2 regions of the Aestuariirhabdus haliotis genome follow, and region 1 is predicted to be linked to the other one. Evidence: predicted binding sites of a transcription regulator. Region 1 holds the regulator's gene; the other holds the start of a gene.

What was found. The regulator sigma-54, encoded in region 1, starts transcription at its own class of promoters, with help from an activator protein. The targets are predictions, from matches to a motif close to TGGCACNNNNNTTGCTNT.
Region 2: the regulator sigma-54 is predicted to act here: its motif matches at 5,716-5,733, upstream of MIB40_RS11875 (DUF3305 domain-containing protein).

What each region holds. Positions count from the first base shown of each region.
Region 1 is NZ_JAKSDZ010000008.1:16,153-23,868, reverse strand. It holds gene lptB (LPS export ABC transporter ATP-binding protein) at 1-584, shown strand, start outside; gene MIB40_RS07810 (RNA polymerase factor sigma-54) at 704-2,233, shown strand; gene hpf (ribosome hibernation-promoting factor, HPF/YfiA family) at 2,358-2,645, shown strand; gene ptsN (PTS IIA-like nitrogen regulatory protein PtsN) at 2,654-3,109, shown strand; gene rapZ (RNase adapter RapZ) at 3,211-4,074, shown strand; gene MIB40_RS07790 (HPr family phosphocarrier protein) at 4,089-4,358, shown strand; gene pmbA (metalloprotease PmbA) at 4,391-5,749, opposite strand; gene yjgA (ribosome biogenesis factor YjgA) at 5,942-6,469, shown strand; gene MIB40_RS07775 (EthD domain-containing protein) at 6,494-6,868, shown strand; gene tldD (metalloprotease TldD) at 6,874-7,716, opposite strand, start outside.
Region 2 is NZ_JAKSDZ010000019.1:12,777-20,492, forward strand. It holds gene moeA (molybdopterin molybdotransferase MoeA) at 1-462, opposite strand, end outside; gene mobB (molybdopterin-guanine dinucleotide biosynthesis protein B) at 520-1,044, opposite strand; gene mobA (molybdenum cofactor guanylyltransferase MobA) at 1,048-1,650, opposite strand; gene MIB40_RS11860 (sigma-54-dependent transcriptional regulator) at 2,244-3,662, shown strand; gene MIB40_RS11865 (helix-turn-helix transcriptional regulator) at 3,689-4,618, opposite strand; gene fdhD (formate dehydrogenase accessory sulfurtransferase FdhD) at 4,633-5,490, opposite strand; gene MIB40_RS11875 (DUF3305 domain-containing protein) at 5,829-6,350, shown strand; gene MIB40_RS11880 (DUF3306 domain-containing protein) at 6,347-7,078, shown strand; gene MIB40_RS11885 (4Fe-4S dicluster domain-containing protein) at 7,224-7,716, shown strand, end outside.

The DNA.
Region 1 (7,716 bases):
TGATTGTTGGCCTGGTTCAGTCGGACAACGGCCAAATCCTGATGGACGGCGAAGATATCACGCGTCTGCCCATGCACGGTCGGGCCCGCAAAGGCATAGGTTACCTGACTCAGGAAGCCTCAATCTTCCGCAAGCTGACTGTCACCGAAAATATTCTGTCGATCTTAGAAACCCGCAAGGACCTCAATCGCAAGCAACGCCTGGCCAAACTGGAGGAGTTGCTCAACGAGTTTCATATCTCTCACCTTCGAGATAGCAAAGGCATCAGTCTGTCCGGTGGTGAACGACGCCGGGTCGAAATTGCTCGGGCACTGGCGACTGAACCCGCTTTTATTTTGCTCGACGAACCCTTTGCCGGGGTAGATCCTATCTCTGTCAATGACATCAAGGATGTCGTCCGTCATTTACGTGACAAAGGTATCGGGGTTCTGATTACCGACCATAACGTGCGCGAAACCCTCGATATCTGCGAGCTCGCCTACATTGTCAGCGAAGGCAAAATCATTGCAGAGGGCGATGCCCAAGCCATTCTGAGTAACCAAAAGGTGAAAGACGTTTATCTCGGACACCAGTTTCGAATATAGGCATTCGGAGTACTTCGGCTCTATAATAGACGCCATGCAAGATTTTTGCCGGTGCAAGAGGCTACCGGGGTAACCCATGCGAGGAGTAGGCAGTATATGGACCGGACATTGTATTATCTATGAAACCATCCCTAGTCCTGAAAATGGGCCAGCAGCTGACGATGACGCCTCAGCTGCAACAAGCCATAAAACTTCTGCAGCTCTCTACCCTGGATCTTCAACAGGAGATTCAGCAAGCCCTCGAATCTAACCCTATGCTCGAGGCCGAAGACGGCCTGGAAGAACCCAGCTCAAAGCAAGATGAAGCCCGTGACGGTACGGAATTCGATATTAAAGCCGAATCAACCGCTCTCAATGAAGGTGAGCAACGCCAGCAGGAACAACAGAGCAGCGAGAGCGCCAATAACGAGAACGAGGTTCTTTCCGACGACTGGCAGGACAACATCCCCAATGATCTGCCAGTAGATTCTGCCTGGGACGATGTCTATCAATCGAGCTTACCTGCTTCTTCAGCCCCATCGGACAACGATGACTACAATCCAGCGGCGCGTGCCAGCACGGTGGATTCACTGCAATCCCATCTCGAATGGCAGCTTAACCTGACTCCAATGAGCGATACCGATCGTGCCATTGCGATCACTATCATCGACGCTCTTGAAGAGGATGGTTACCTTGGCTGCAGCTGCGAGGAGCTGCTCGACAGCATCGATGCCGATCTGGAGATTGAGCTTGATGAGATCGAAGCCGTACTTCGCCGGATACAGCAGTTCGATCCTGTAGGGGTCGCTTCGCGCTCCCTGAGCGAATGTCTGCTGATCCAGCTGGCCCAACTTCCGAGCGACACTCCCCACCTGAAACCGGCCGCTCTGGTGGTTGAAAAACATATCCACCTTTTGGGCAACCATGACTATGCTCAACTGATGCGCAAAGCACGCCTCAAAGAACCCGAACTCAAAGCGGCAATCGAGCTGATCCAGACCCTGAACCCCAAGCCTGGAGCCAGTATCGAAAGCAGCGAGCCCGAATATGTCATTCCCGATGTAACGGTCAGAAAGGTCAACGAGCGCTGGATTGTTGAACTCAACTCGGATGCCATGCCCCGTGTACGGATTAACTCGGGCTACGCCTCCCTCGTCAAGCGAGCCGATAACAGCGCCGACAACACCTACTTGAAAAACCACCTGCAGGAAGCCCGCTGGTTCCTTAAAAGCCTGCAAAGTCGCAATGAGACCCTGATGAAAGTCGCCACCCAGATTGTCGAACACCAACGCGGCTTTCTGGATTATGGCGAAGAAGCCATGAAACCGTTGGTTCTGCATGATATTGCGGAAGCCGTCAGCATGCATGAATCGACCATATCCCGGGTCACAACGCAAAAATACATGCACACCCCAAGGGGCATCTTTGAGCTGAAGTATTTCTTCTCCAGCCATGTCAGCACGGCCAGTGGTGGGGAATGCTCCTCCACCGCCATTCGTGCGATTATCAAGAAACTGGTTGCCGCCGAGAACCCAAAAAAACCATTGAGCGATAGTAAAATAGCCGGTCTGCTTGCCGAGCAAGGAATTCAGGTAGCCCGCCGCACCATCGCCAAGTATCGAGAATCCCTGTCCATTCCTCCATCAAACGAAAGAAAACGTCTGGTATAGGTTATATTGATTAATAGCAACATAGAAATATCGAGTCTCGGATATGATCGAAACAGAGGCACACAGCTGAGCACGACATGGTGTCGGTTCAGTATCACGAAAAACCCATCTAGGAGAGAGACGCATGCAAATCAACATCAGTGGACATCATGTCGATGTAACAGAAGCTTTGCGTGAGTATGTAGCAACCAAGGTTGACCGTCTGGAAAGACATTTCGACACCATCACCAGCGTCAACGTCACCCTGAGCATAGAAAAAGAAGGGCAAAAAGCAGAGGCCAACCTCCATGTTCGCGGTGCTGACATCCACGCCACTGCTGTCCATGACGATATGTATGCCGCCATCGACATGCTGGCCGACAAACTGGATCGTCAGCTGATGAAACACAAGGAAAAGAACCTCTCTCGTTAATATTCTCCATGAACCTGACAACCCTCCTAAGCCCCGACCGCAGCCTTTGTGCTGCGGAAGGCGGCAGCAAAAAACGCGTACTCGAAACCCTGGCGGAAACCATTGCCCAGGGCGCTCCGGAAATCTCGGCGGATAATCTTTTTAATGGCTTGATCGAGCGTGAACGACTCGGCAGCACCGGTTTTGGCAAGGGTATCGCCATACCCCACTGCCGACTCGAATCCTGCACCGCACCCATGGGAGCCCTATTAAAACTCTCCGATGGCATCGATTTTGATGCTATGGATGGCAATCCGGTGGATCTTATTTTCGCCCTTGTGGTACCCAACGAAGCTACCAACGAACATTTGGCTATCCTGCAAGAACTGGCGGGACGGCTGGACAATGCCAGCTATCGTAACAATCTTCGCCACGCAAAAGATGGCAGCGAACTCTACACCATCGCTATCGCGCCGATTGACTGAATCCCTCAGGTCACAGACCTGTCACTTACCAGCTGATATACTTCCACTAATTCAGTCAATGGACAGGTGGCTCGCTGCCTGTACTCAGTGGAAAAAGTGGCATGCGACTAGTCATAATCAGTGGACGATCAGGCTCAGGAAAAAGTAGTGCGTTACACGTACTGGAAGACCAGGGTTTTTACTGCGTCGATAATATGCCGGCTGGACTTCTGGGCTCTCTGGCCGCAGAAATCTCAGGGGAAGCAGAACTGCGTAATGCGGCGGTGAGTATCGATGCTCGTAATATGCATGCCGACCTCAAACGTTTCCCGGAAATCCTCAGCCAACTGAGCGAAAGCGGTGTTAACTGTGAGGTCATCTACCTGGATGCCGAACCCGCGACCCTCTTGAAGCGATTCAGTGAAACCCGCCGCCGGCACCCACTCTCCAACGATCAATGTTCATTAGAAGAAGCAATACTGGCCGAAAGTGAACTCTTGGCTCCGCTCAAAGACGAAGCCAAACTGACTCTGGATACCAGCTCCCTGTCGCTTCACGAACTGCGTGACCTGATTCGCACGCGCGTAGCCCAACGTAACAACGATAGCCTGGCGTTGCTGTTTCAGTCCTTCGGCTTCAAACGCGGCATCCCAATTGATGCCGATTACGTATTTGATGTACGCTGCTTACCCAACCCCTATTGGGTTCCTCATCTCAGGGGGTTTAGCGGGTTGGAAGAACCCGTACAGACCTTTTTGGCCGATCAACCTGAAGTACAGGGAATGCTGTCCGATATAGGTGACTTTGTCGATCGCTGGCTGCCCGCTTTCGAGGCAGGCAACCGAAGCTATCTGACGGTTGCCATCGGTTGTACCGGCGGACACCATCGCTCGGTATATCTCAGTGAGCAGCTGGCCAACAGCTTTAGCGACAAAATCAAGAATGTTCAGGTTCGTCACCGCGAGCTTCACACCACACAAAAATAACAATGTGAACCAACATGATCGACACCAGGATAACTATTATCAATAAACTCGGTCTGCATGCACGGGCCGCCTCCAAGTTTGTTACCACCGCTTCCGCTTATGGCAGCGCCATCGAGGTAGGCCACGACGGCAAGATGGTTGACGGCAAGAGTATTATGTCAGTGATGCTACTGGCGGCGAGCCAGGGCACCGAACTTATTCTGCGGATTGACGGTGACGACGAAGAGCGGGCTCTGGAAGCCATTACCGAACTGGTTAACGACTTCTTCGGGGAGGGCGAATAGCCCTCCTGCTCCTATCAGGATCACATAACGGACTAATCCCCACCAACCGTCATACCTTCCAGCAAAATTGAGCCTGACTGTACATTACCCCGCCGATCAACGTCGTTTCCAACCGCAACCAGATTGGCGAACATATCTTTCAAATTACCAGCGATGGTAATTTCAGACACGGGATACTGGATGATGCCATTCTCGACCCAGAAACCACTGGCACCTCTTGAATAATCACCCGTGACCAGATTCACCCCTTGCCCCATAAGCTCAGTGACCAGTAGCCCTCGATCCATTTTCTGCAAGAGCTCACCGGCCCCCAGACCACTGTCACTGATACGCAGGTTATGTGCCCCACCGGCATTGGCGGTCGATGTCATACCGAGCTTACGCGCCGAGTAGACGCCAAGCAGGTAGCTGCACAGAACGCCATCACGAACAAAGTCCTTGGCATAGGTCGCCAGACCATCGTTATCGAATGAGGCACTTGCCATACCTCCGCGCAACAGAGGCTCCTCGTAGATACGCACAAACTCGGGAAACAGGGGCTTATCCAGATGCCCCAGCAGGAAACTGGCCTGTCGATACAAACTGGAACCACTGATCGCACCCAACAGATGCGACAGCAACCCTCCGGCGATTTCGGCGGCAAACAGCACCGGCACCTGTTCCGTCTTAGGCTTTCGCGGGTCCAGGCGTCGAAGCGTTCTGTCAGCCGCACGTCGACCAATGGCTTCAGGGTCTTCCAGATTCTCCTGCTTGCGCGCCAGGCTATACCAGTAGTCTCGCTGCATGCGATCGCGTTCACCGGCAATCAACACACAGCTAAGGCTTTGTCTCGACGCCAGATAGCCACCCATAAAACCATGACTGTTACCATAGACCCGGCAACTCTGATGGCTGGACAGGCTGGCCCCCTCGGAATTAGTAATCTGGTCTGAAACCTCCAATCCGGACTGCTCGCAGCGAGTAGCAATCTCAACCGCCTGATCCACCTCGACGTCCCAGGGATAAAACAGATCGAGATCAGGCAGTTCCGACGCCATCATATCGGCATCAGCCAGACCGGCATACGGGTCCTCGGAGGTGTAGCGAGCGATATTGCTGGCCGCCGTTACCGTATCCACGATCGCCTGCTGGCTGCTGTCCGACGTACTGGCTGAACCCTTGCGCTGTCCATAATAAAGCGTGATGCCAAACCCCTGGTCTCGATTAAACTCAACCGTATCGACTTCACCCATACGCACATTCGTGGTCAAACCGCTATCCAGGCTTACCCCGACTTCCGCGCCACTGGCACCCTGCTTGCGAGCCTCCTTAAGAATATCTTGCACCAATTGTTGCAGTCGATGCTGCTCCTGGCGCAGGTCCAAAGGGGTATTAACCGGGGTTGGGGTCATAATGAAAGATCGCTATCAAAGAGGCTATCGATCCATTCTACCCGCAGCAGGCCCGCGAACAAGCCCTAAGGGAGTTTGCCCGGAAATTAGGATAAACAGTGCTCGCTTACACAGACCATACACAGACATTGATGAGGTATCGGTTTACAATGGGTAATCAATTCTCTCAATGGCTACAAACTGTTTATTGCTATGAGCTCAGACCACCAAAATGACTCGCTCGATTTCGACGACGAAGATTACAAAAGCAAAACCCAGGTTAAACAGGAGATGCATGAACTGCAGGCCCTAGGTATGCGTCTACTGGAATTGAAACCTGATGTGATGGCAGCCTTGCCAATCAGCGAACGTTTGCGCCGAGCGCTGGAAGAAACCCGACGAATAAAAAGCCATAACGCCCTCAAACGGCACCGCCAGTTTATCGGCAAACTCATGCGCGACGAGGAGATCGAGTCCCTGCAACAGGCAGTCGACCGGCAGGATACCAGTAGCGCGGAGTACAACCGGATTTTTCACCAGTTGGAACGCTGGCGCGAGCGCCTGATAAATGAAAGCGATGCGGCCCTGCAAGAGTATTTACAAGCCTATCCCACTGCCGATATTCAATACCTGCGCCAGCTTATAAGGAACTCTCGCAAGGAACTGGAACAACAAAAACCACCGGCCAGTAGCCGCAAGCTGTTTCGTTACCTGAGAGAGCAATCAGAACTCGCAGAATAATCAACGTATATAAGGAAGACTCAATTGATCAAGCAAGTAATGTGCTTCCGGCGCAAGGCAGGCGTCAGTGATATAGAACTCCGGAACTACTGGAACAATGAATTCGACCAATTTATCCGTGATGCTGGCAATACCTTAAACTGTTGCCGCGCCGCCAAAAGCCTGACCCTGCAAGTTGAAGAAAACGACAAACTGCAGCAGCGACAACACTTCGAAGCCCCCTATGATGGTGTCGTCGAATTCTGGTTTGAAAAACCCCGCGAAGCGTTCGAAATCACTTCCAGCGATCAGTGGATTCAATTGATCACCGAGCTGAAGCAGAACCCGCATTTCCTTCTTGATACTTCACGGTCGACTTCTTTTTATGTCGATGAGAGCATTATCATCGATTCGGAATAACCCTATCAGCCCGTACCGCCTACCGTGAGCTCATCGATCTTCAGGGTAGGCTGGCCAACCCCAACGGGAACTGATTGCCCCTCTTTTCCGCACACACCGATACCGGTATCCAGCTCAAGGTCGGTGCCGACCATGCTGACCAGATTCATCGCTTCAGGGCCATTACCAATCAGGGTAGCCCCTTTCACCGGCGCCGTGATCTTGCCTTTTTCAATCAAGTAAGCCTCGCTGGTCGAAAAAACAAACTTCCCTGAGGTTATATCAACCTGGCCACCGCCCAGATTGGCGGTGTAAATCCCCCGCTCAACAGATGCAATAATCTCTTCTGGATCCGTTTCACCAGCCAGCATATAGGTGTTGGTCATTCTGGGCATTGGTAAGTGTGAATAGGACTCACGGCGGCCATTTCCCGTCGAGCGCTCACCGCTTAAGCGGGCATTCATCTTATCCTGCATATACCCTTTAAGAATGCCATTCTCGATCAACGTGGTACATTCGGTGACAGTCCCTTCATCATCCATATTGAGAGAGCCTCGACGCCCTGCCAGAGTGCCATCATCCACTATAGTGCAGAGTTCAGAAGCGACACGCTCCCCAATTCTGCCCGCGTATGCAGAGCTGCCCTTGCGATTAAAATCACCCTCCAGACCATGGCCAACTGCTTCATGCAATAAGACCCCTGACCAACCTGGGCCAAGCACCACCGGCATGGCACCGGCGGGGGCAGGAATGGCTTCCAGATTCACCAACGCCTGTCGCACTGCTTCTCGAGCATAGCCCGAGGCTCGATCATCCTGTAAAAAATGCTCATAACTGCAACGCCCACCGCCGCCACTTGAACCTCGCTC
Region 2 (7,716 bases), on a different contig from region 1:
GATATCTTCACCCGCCCTACGCCGGTTTTGCCCGGCTTTAATGCCCGCAGGAATCTGCACCTGTTGCTCATCGCAGGTGACGATCTCTTGCATTACAACCGTATCGGCGCCATCCGGCATCATCGCCCCGGTCATAATGCGAATCGCGGAGCCGCCTGGCAAAGTCCCCGCATAGGGGTGTCCCGCCAGCGCCTCTCCTGCTAACGCCAAGGAACTGGATGCGTTCTCGCTGAGGTCGGAAAAACGGATCGCGAAACCGTCCATGGCGGAATTATCGTGACCCGGGACATTGATCGGCGACCTGATATCCTCGGCCAGCACACGACCCAGGGCATCGGCCAATGGCACCGTCTCTACCGCCGACAATGCTTCCACCTGGTCGAGAATGCTCTGGCGCCCAAGGTCAACGGGCAACTCGCCTCTGGCGTTGCAGCAACTGTTAAGAGAAAGTGCATCACTCATAATTGAGTTCCTTGTCCATCAGGCTCGGCTTATCTGAATCGGCAACACCGATATGCCTCATTGATTATCGAGAAAGTTATGGCAAATATAGTCGGCAATCTGCTCGACATTGTTGAGATCCAGTTGCTGAAGATCACCAATGCCTTCGTCGGGCAATGTGTCGCAGGCCACCGCGATCACATTGGGATGCTTCGGATACAACAATGATTTACCCATTGAGGGTCGAAAGACTTCGATCTTGGGGTAGGGTTCCGGCTTAAACCCTTCCACCAGAATGAGGTCGAGTCGGTCCTGGTCGAACTTGGCCAGCAGATCGTTCAGGCGCGGTTCTTCATCCAGATTTTCGCTCATCAACGCCCAGCGCTGACGCGAGGAGATCAGCATCTGTTCGGCCCCGGCCTTGCGCAGCTCGTAACTGTCTTTGCCGGGAGTATCGACTTCAAATTGATGATGAGCATGTTTCACCATACCAACACGCAAACCTTTCAGCCTCAACAGGGGCAACAGTTTGCACAACAGGGTGGTCTTGCCGGTGCCACTGTGAGCGATAAATCCAATCAGTGGTATCTTGCACTCAATCACAACTCAGCTCTCCATCATCTGCTGTTCGATACGCTGGCAATGCTCCGGCGTATTAATGTTTTCAAAGGCATTCAGCTGATCATCGAACAGCACCTTGGCCATTTTCTGCTGCTGAAACCAATGCATGATTTTGCGCCCTTCCCCGGACAAAAAAGCATCGAGGCTTGGCAGCAGGGTTCGTTTCATTAATACGAACACCGGCTGCCAATAGTCACCATCGTGGGCAACCGCTATATCTGTCTGTTGCTGCTGGAGCGCTTGCGACAATCGGAGTACCAGATCCCGAGGCAACAGGGGCGCATCACAGGGAACAAAGGCCACCAGCTCTGCCTCGCTCGCGGCCAAGCCGGCGGCCATACCCGCCAGAGGGCCGGGATACTCACCGATGTCCCGGTCGCTGACAATGCCAAACCCGGTCCGGGCATAGCGATCATGGTTGCGGTTGGCATTGATGATCAGGGCATTGACCTGGGGTTCGAAACGAGCAATCACGTGCTCGATCATTGGGCGGCCGGCAAGCGTCACCAGCCCCTTGTCTTCTCCTCCCATGCGCCGGGCTTCACCGCCGGCCAAAATCACACCATCTACGGCTATGGGCTTATTCAACGAACTCTCCTGCTACCCTGCATATGGAATCGGTTTCCTTAAGGCTGTCACTAATCTCGTTGGCTCATCAACGCTTGAATCGCCACGTCAGGTTGGCCTCAACCTGCATTGCTCAACCGTCGAGGTGGCGGTGCAAGTATGCCATTGTGCCCCGGTTGCAAAATAGCAACCCAGATCATGAGTTTGGCCATCACTGGCTAACAACCGCTCTCGGTTACCTCGCTAACATACCAGCAATAAACAGGCCGCCTCCACTCCTCCAGCCAGGCTTCACCAGGGCTTTCGACCAAAGTCCCATGCTATCCAAACACGCACCTCGGTATAAATAGGAGCCAGGAACCAGATTCTCCAGAGCCTGGGGTTAAGGGCCAGTAAGCAGAAAAGCATCTCTTATATAGCCACTATGCTCCCAAAGGCCACGGAAATATAGCGTCATATTGTCCCAGCTCGGTAGACGATCGCGACAACCTGACCTAATGTTAACTGATGCAAAGTACCAATTATTTTGATCACAGGATGACTTATGATTCCGCTATGGTTTCGGTCACCCTCTTCATCCACTGATTGCGGTTCAACCGCCAAGGCTTGAGTTGATGGCTCAATTGCTGCCATTTTCATCTGTTGATATTGCTAGCGATAGCCTGCACCGGATTCCTGTGTGCAACACTCGCATATCTTCGATCCTGCTGCTGGACGAAGGCGATGAGCAGCAAGCGATCGTTCAATCCCTGAAGTTCAGCAGCGGCCTGTTTGAGCAAACCACCCATCTGGAAACCGCTCGCGCCCTGTTGAAGCGCTGTCATTTCGACCTTATCGTAGTCAATCTCGACCTTTTTATTGATTCCAATGAAGAGTGGGAACGAATTCTCCGCCACTACAGTGGCCACACGGACATTATCTGCCTGAGCGAACAGCGGGATTCCGAGCTGGCGATTCGCGTGCTGCGATCCGGTGGTGCCGATCTGTTGCACAAACCCTGCACCGTCAACGATGTGATGAGCTCGGTGCAATACTGCCTGGAACGTCGTAGCAAGGAACGCCAGAGTTACCTGCGCTCCCCCTGGCAGCAGGAAAAGCTCAGTCAGTCGGAATTGATTGGTGAAAGCACGGCCATTGTTGAAGTCACCGACATCATCAGCCGGGTAGCCCCCACCCCCTCTACCATTCTGATTCAAGGGGAATCGGGCACGGGCAAGGAGCTGGCCGCACGGGCGGTGCATCTGCAAAGCGGTCGCAAGGGACCCTTTGTTGCCATCAATTGCAGCGCCATTGCTGCGGACTTGATGGAAAGCGAACTCTTTGGCCACCATCGCGGCGCCTTCACCGGCGCCCAGCAAGCACGGGACGGACTCTTTGTGCACGCCAATGGCGGTACGCTGTTCCTTGACGAGATCGGCGAGATGCCTCTGGCCATGCAAGCCAAGCTGTTGCGGGCGTTAGAGGAGCGATGCGTGCGCCCGGTGGGCGGAGAAAAACAGGTGCCGGTGGATGTTCGCATTGTCGCCGCCACCAACCGCAATCTGGAACAGGAATCCCGTAGCGGCAATTTCCGCGAAGACCTGTATTACCGCATCAATATCCTGACCCTGACCATGCCGCCTTTACGGGACCGTCCTGAGGACATCCCTCCTCTGGTGCATCATTTTGTCAGTAAACTCTCCGCCGAACTCAGCGTACCGGAAATACCGCTGTCCCACGCCGATCTCAGCCAGCTGCAACAACACGATTGGCCGGGCAATATCCGGGAACTAAGCAACTTTATAGAACGCTGCCTGCTACTGGGCAAATTGCCCCTCGACTACCTGCGCCAGACCCATTTGACGCCTGCCAACGCGCCCGGAAAAGGCTATCCGAGTGAATGGGATCTGGAGAAAGTGATTAAACATCACAGTTTACAAGTGCTGGAGCAAGCCGGAGGCAATAAGTCGGAAGCGGCCCGGCAGCTGGGGGTTTCCCGTAAAACCCTGGAGCGCAAACTGCAAGCCTGGGCCAAACTGTCAGCGGAAAACTGAGTCTCTTTCAGTTATCAATCAAGCTGCTAAGGTGTCCACAAAATTTCGCCGCATTGCGAGAGATCGTAACCGCCGTAATTGCCCGCCTGCTGTTGCAAGGCCTGAGAGCGAAACTGCCCCACCAGCTGCTGTACCAAGACGCGGAAATAGATCGCCTGGGGCATTACCATATCCAGCGCCTCGCTGCCCAGTGAGAAAAACGGTAAATCAAACTGGCTGGCAATGGCCCGAGACACAATGCCGTAATCGGCTCTTCGCTCGTTCAACTGCACCGCCACCTCAAATTCGCTAAGGGCGCCATCCCCCAACACCAGCTCATCGATCGAACGATGATGTAACGCCAGCTGTTCATCAAACAACCGTCTGGCGCCGGAACCGGACTGACGCAACACCCAGCGACTGCCTTCAACAAAACAGCCTTGAGCATTCTCAGGCGGCACTCCCGGGCGCGTCGCAATTCCCACTTCACGCTCGAACAAACGCACCATGGTCCACTGCCGATGATTCTGGTAACGCTGCAACAACGCCGGATGACGCACTCGACTTTCGGCTGCTGGGCCCCAGTGCATGACACAGAGATCAGCACGTCCTCGATCGAGCATGGACAACCCCAAACGAGTACCGGTAACTGACAAGGAGACCAGGCCAGCATCCTGCATATCCCGCTGCTGACGGGATAAGGCCTGCTGCATCAACAGATCACCACTGCCCACCACCAGCAGGCGGTCCGTCAGTACCCCGCCATGGCAGGATTCAAGCAACCAACTTTCGACCAGACGCTTGGGGAATAACCACTTACCGGTAATTTTGGTCGCGGGTATGACGCCCTCGCTGACCATCGAATAGACTTTTTTCTCATTCAACTGGAGAAAATCGGCCACCTGTTTGATATTGAGGAATTCGGCGCCTCCCTGCTCATTTTTTGCCTTGCCGGCTACAACCTGTGCCTGCTGCATCTCCCTGTCCCTCGTTACGGAGTTGCCGACCGCACCGGACGTGGTGCCGGCGGTTGGTCAAACTCGATATTTTCCTGACCATTGAAGACCAGGAAGTGCTTGCCCTTGGCGCGGCCGATCATGGTCAAACCGACTCGCTGGGCCATCTCCAGGCCCATCTGAGTTAAACCGGACCGCGACAACAACAGTGGGATACCCATCTGGGCGACCTTGATCACCATCTCGGAGGTTAGCCGGCCGGTGGTGTAAAAGATCAGCTCTTGCCCCTGCAGGTCGTCCAACAGCATGCGCCCTGCCAGCGTATCCACCGCATTGTGGCGCCCCACATCCTCGACAAAATCGACCACTTCACTGCCCCGGCAGAGGGCACAACCATGCACCGCCCCCGCCTGACGATAGATTTCGTTATGACGTGACAGGGAATCGAGCAATTCGTAGATCCCCGACTGGGTGTAGCGCAACCGGGCCAGCTCGATGTCGTCAAACCGGTTCATCATGCTGGCGAACACCGTGCCCTGGCCACAGCCCGTCGTCACCGTTTTGCGCCCCAGGCGTTCCTGCCAACCCTCAATACTGCCATCGGTAACAACCGCCGCGGCTTCGACATCCCACGCCACCTGAATGGCACGTACCTGCTCGAGTCGATCGATGATGCCCTGGTTCAACAGATAGCCCAGAACCAACTCTTCCGGGCGACGCCCCATAGTCATCAGGGTGAGCAACTCAACCTTGTCGATATAGATCGTTAGCGCTCGCTCACCCGCGATATCAATGGCCCGGGGAGTACCCTGCTCATCCAGCGCCTCGATGCGATGGGTTGCCTCAAGCCCGGACTGGCTCATCAAGGGGCGATAGGGCGAAATCCCATTCATGGTTCTCGTTCTCCAGATCAACGATTAATAAAGCAGGCGCAACAAAAGTCCATGCTCGCCAGCGCTGCGCCATCTCTTTTGCAAGGATGAAAAGCAAAAAGCGTACCCTGGCAAACGGGCCAATACACCTACATAAAGTGGGTCATTATGACCCAGCCACCCGATGAATCCTAAGCAACTGCCCCAAATCGTCCCAGTGCAACCGACCAATACCAGACTTTTTTCAGGAACAGCCTTTGCATCAACACCCGCATTAAAGACAGCAGTAAACACAACAGCAACCACAGCAAGAACCAACCCGATCGACCTAATCTTGCCAAATCACCAGGAGCTCTCTCTTGCCAGCGCAAATCAGCAACCCGGACGATAGTTACACCATCAAGGTGGCGATGGTAAGAACCCAGGCCAGGGTCGGCCAGTGGCTGACGGATAACTGGGAGTGCCTGCTATTACCCGCCGAAGCATCCGATCCGGATCAGGCCACCACCTGCGCCACACTCCAACTGTTATTGCATCGGGATGAGCGAACTGCGTATCGAATGAACCTGAGTTCGCGAGAGCCCAAGCTGTTTATTGTCTGCGATCTCGATGATGAACAAGAGGATGAACTGATGCACCCCTTGCGCATCAGCGCCAGCCAGGACCTGGCCGCCGCCTATATGGACGGAGGCGAAGAGGATGTCTTCTCCGCCCCGATGCCTGCCGCCGTCCAATGCTGGATCGAGGCATTTATGAGCCGTCACGGAGAAGACACCAGCGACACCGGCAAACGACGCCGTCGGGGCAAAGGCGAAAAGCACAAAGGGGCAAAAGACGCTCAACCAGAGACCACCCCTCACTCCCAGGAAAACTTGTCATGACGGCAGATGACAATGACGGCAATAACGAAGGCTTTGCTAGCCGCTGGAGTCGATTAAAACGCCAGTCGGAAGCACCCACTTCGCCCGAACCCTCAATAGCGGATCAGGCATCCCTGACACAGACCAGCAACAAAAGCCTGGAACAATCGCAGGCAGCCACGCAAGATCACGACTCTGACGAGGCACCGAAAACCGACGCCGATATGCCCGAACTGGGCAGCCTTGGCAACGATGACAGCTACGCCGACTTCCTGTCAGAAGGGGTCAGCGACGAATTGCGCGCCAAGGCCCTGAAGCAACTGTTCCATCTTTCCCACTTCAACATCACCGACAAGCTGGACGACTACGACGAGGATTTTTCAGTTTTCGAGCCCCTCGGCGACACCGTCAGCGAACACCTGAAACGCTGGATCGACCGAGATCCGAGCAATACCCATCCGAAGCCAGCCACCGACCAGGACAGCACAATCGCGTCCGATCAAGCCGACAGTGGCAAGTCAACCTCATCGACCGATGACCCAGAAACCGAAGCGCAATCCTCTGCGCAAGCACAGCAGACACCCGCCGAGACATCCGAGACCAGCCAGGCCCGGAATGACCCGACGGAATCACAGCAAGCAAAACCACCCAACGACACCCCAGCACAGGGTAACGCGGCAGAACGTTCTCCCCGCACCCATTCGGACATTAGCGACCCTGAGGGACAAAACAACCCAGGGCAGACCTAAAACCATACAAAAAATAAGACAAATTCGGACTTTAAAAGACTTTACACCCGAAAGAGCCGGTTCCGGTTTTGCTATAGATAAAGCGGGCTGGAAAACCATAAGAAATAAAAAGGCTTGAGCCTTACAACCAGCCTGATGAGGATCTATGACTGTTGTAACCATGGAACGACCGGGGTTAGCTGTTAACCAGTATGAACCCCAAACCAGCACCATTACCTATCGGAGCTCCGGCGAGCTACTGATAACCGGGCCTGAGCACCGTGCACGGCTGGCGGCTGCCGAACTGGCAGGCGCACTCAAATGCACGGTGCTAATCACCGAAGCGATGCCCGCTACCGTCAATGTCGATATGGAACGGGCGGCCGGACTGGAGATTAACGCCCCGATACACCACCACAGCTTGCAGTCCCTCGGCGGCTATATGGGTCATTTTGACGCAATGGTCTCATTGCCTGGCGGCCTGATTGATAATTCGCTGGCCAAGCTCAGTCAGCTCAAAGCCTTCGACCTTGTGCTCGACCTGGGCAGCAGTGCGTTGATCGGTAACCAACGTTCACCCGCAGGCTATTTCCATTGCCCGGATCAAAACAGCCTGGCGACCGCCCTGGAAGAGTTGCCAGATCTGGTTGGCGAGTTCA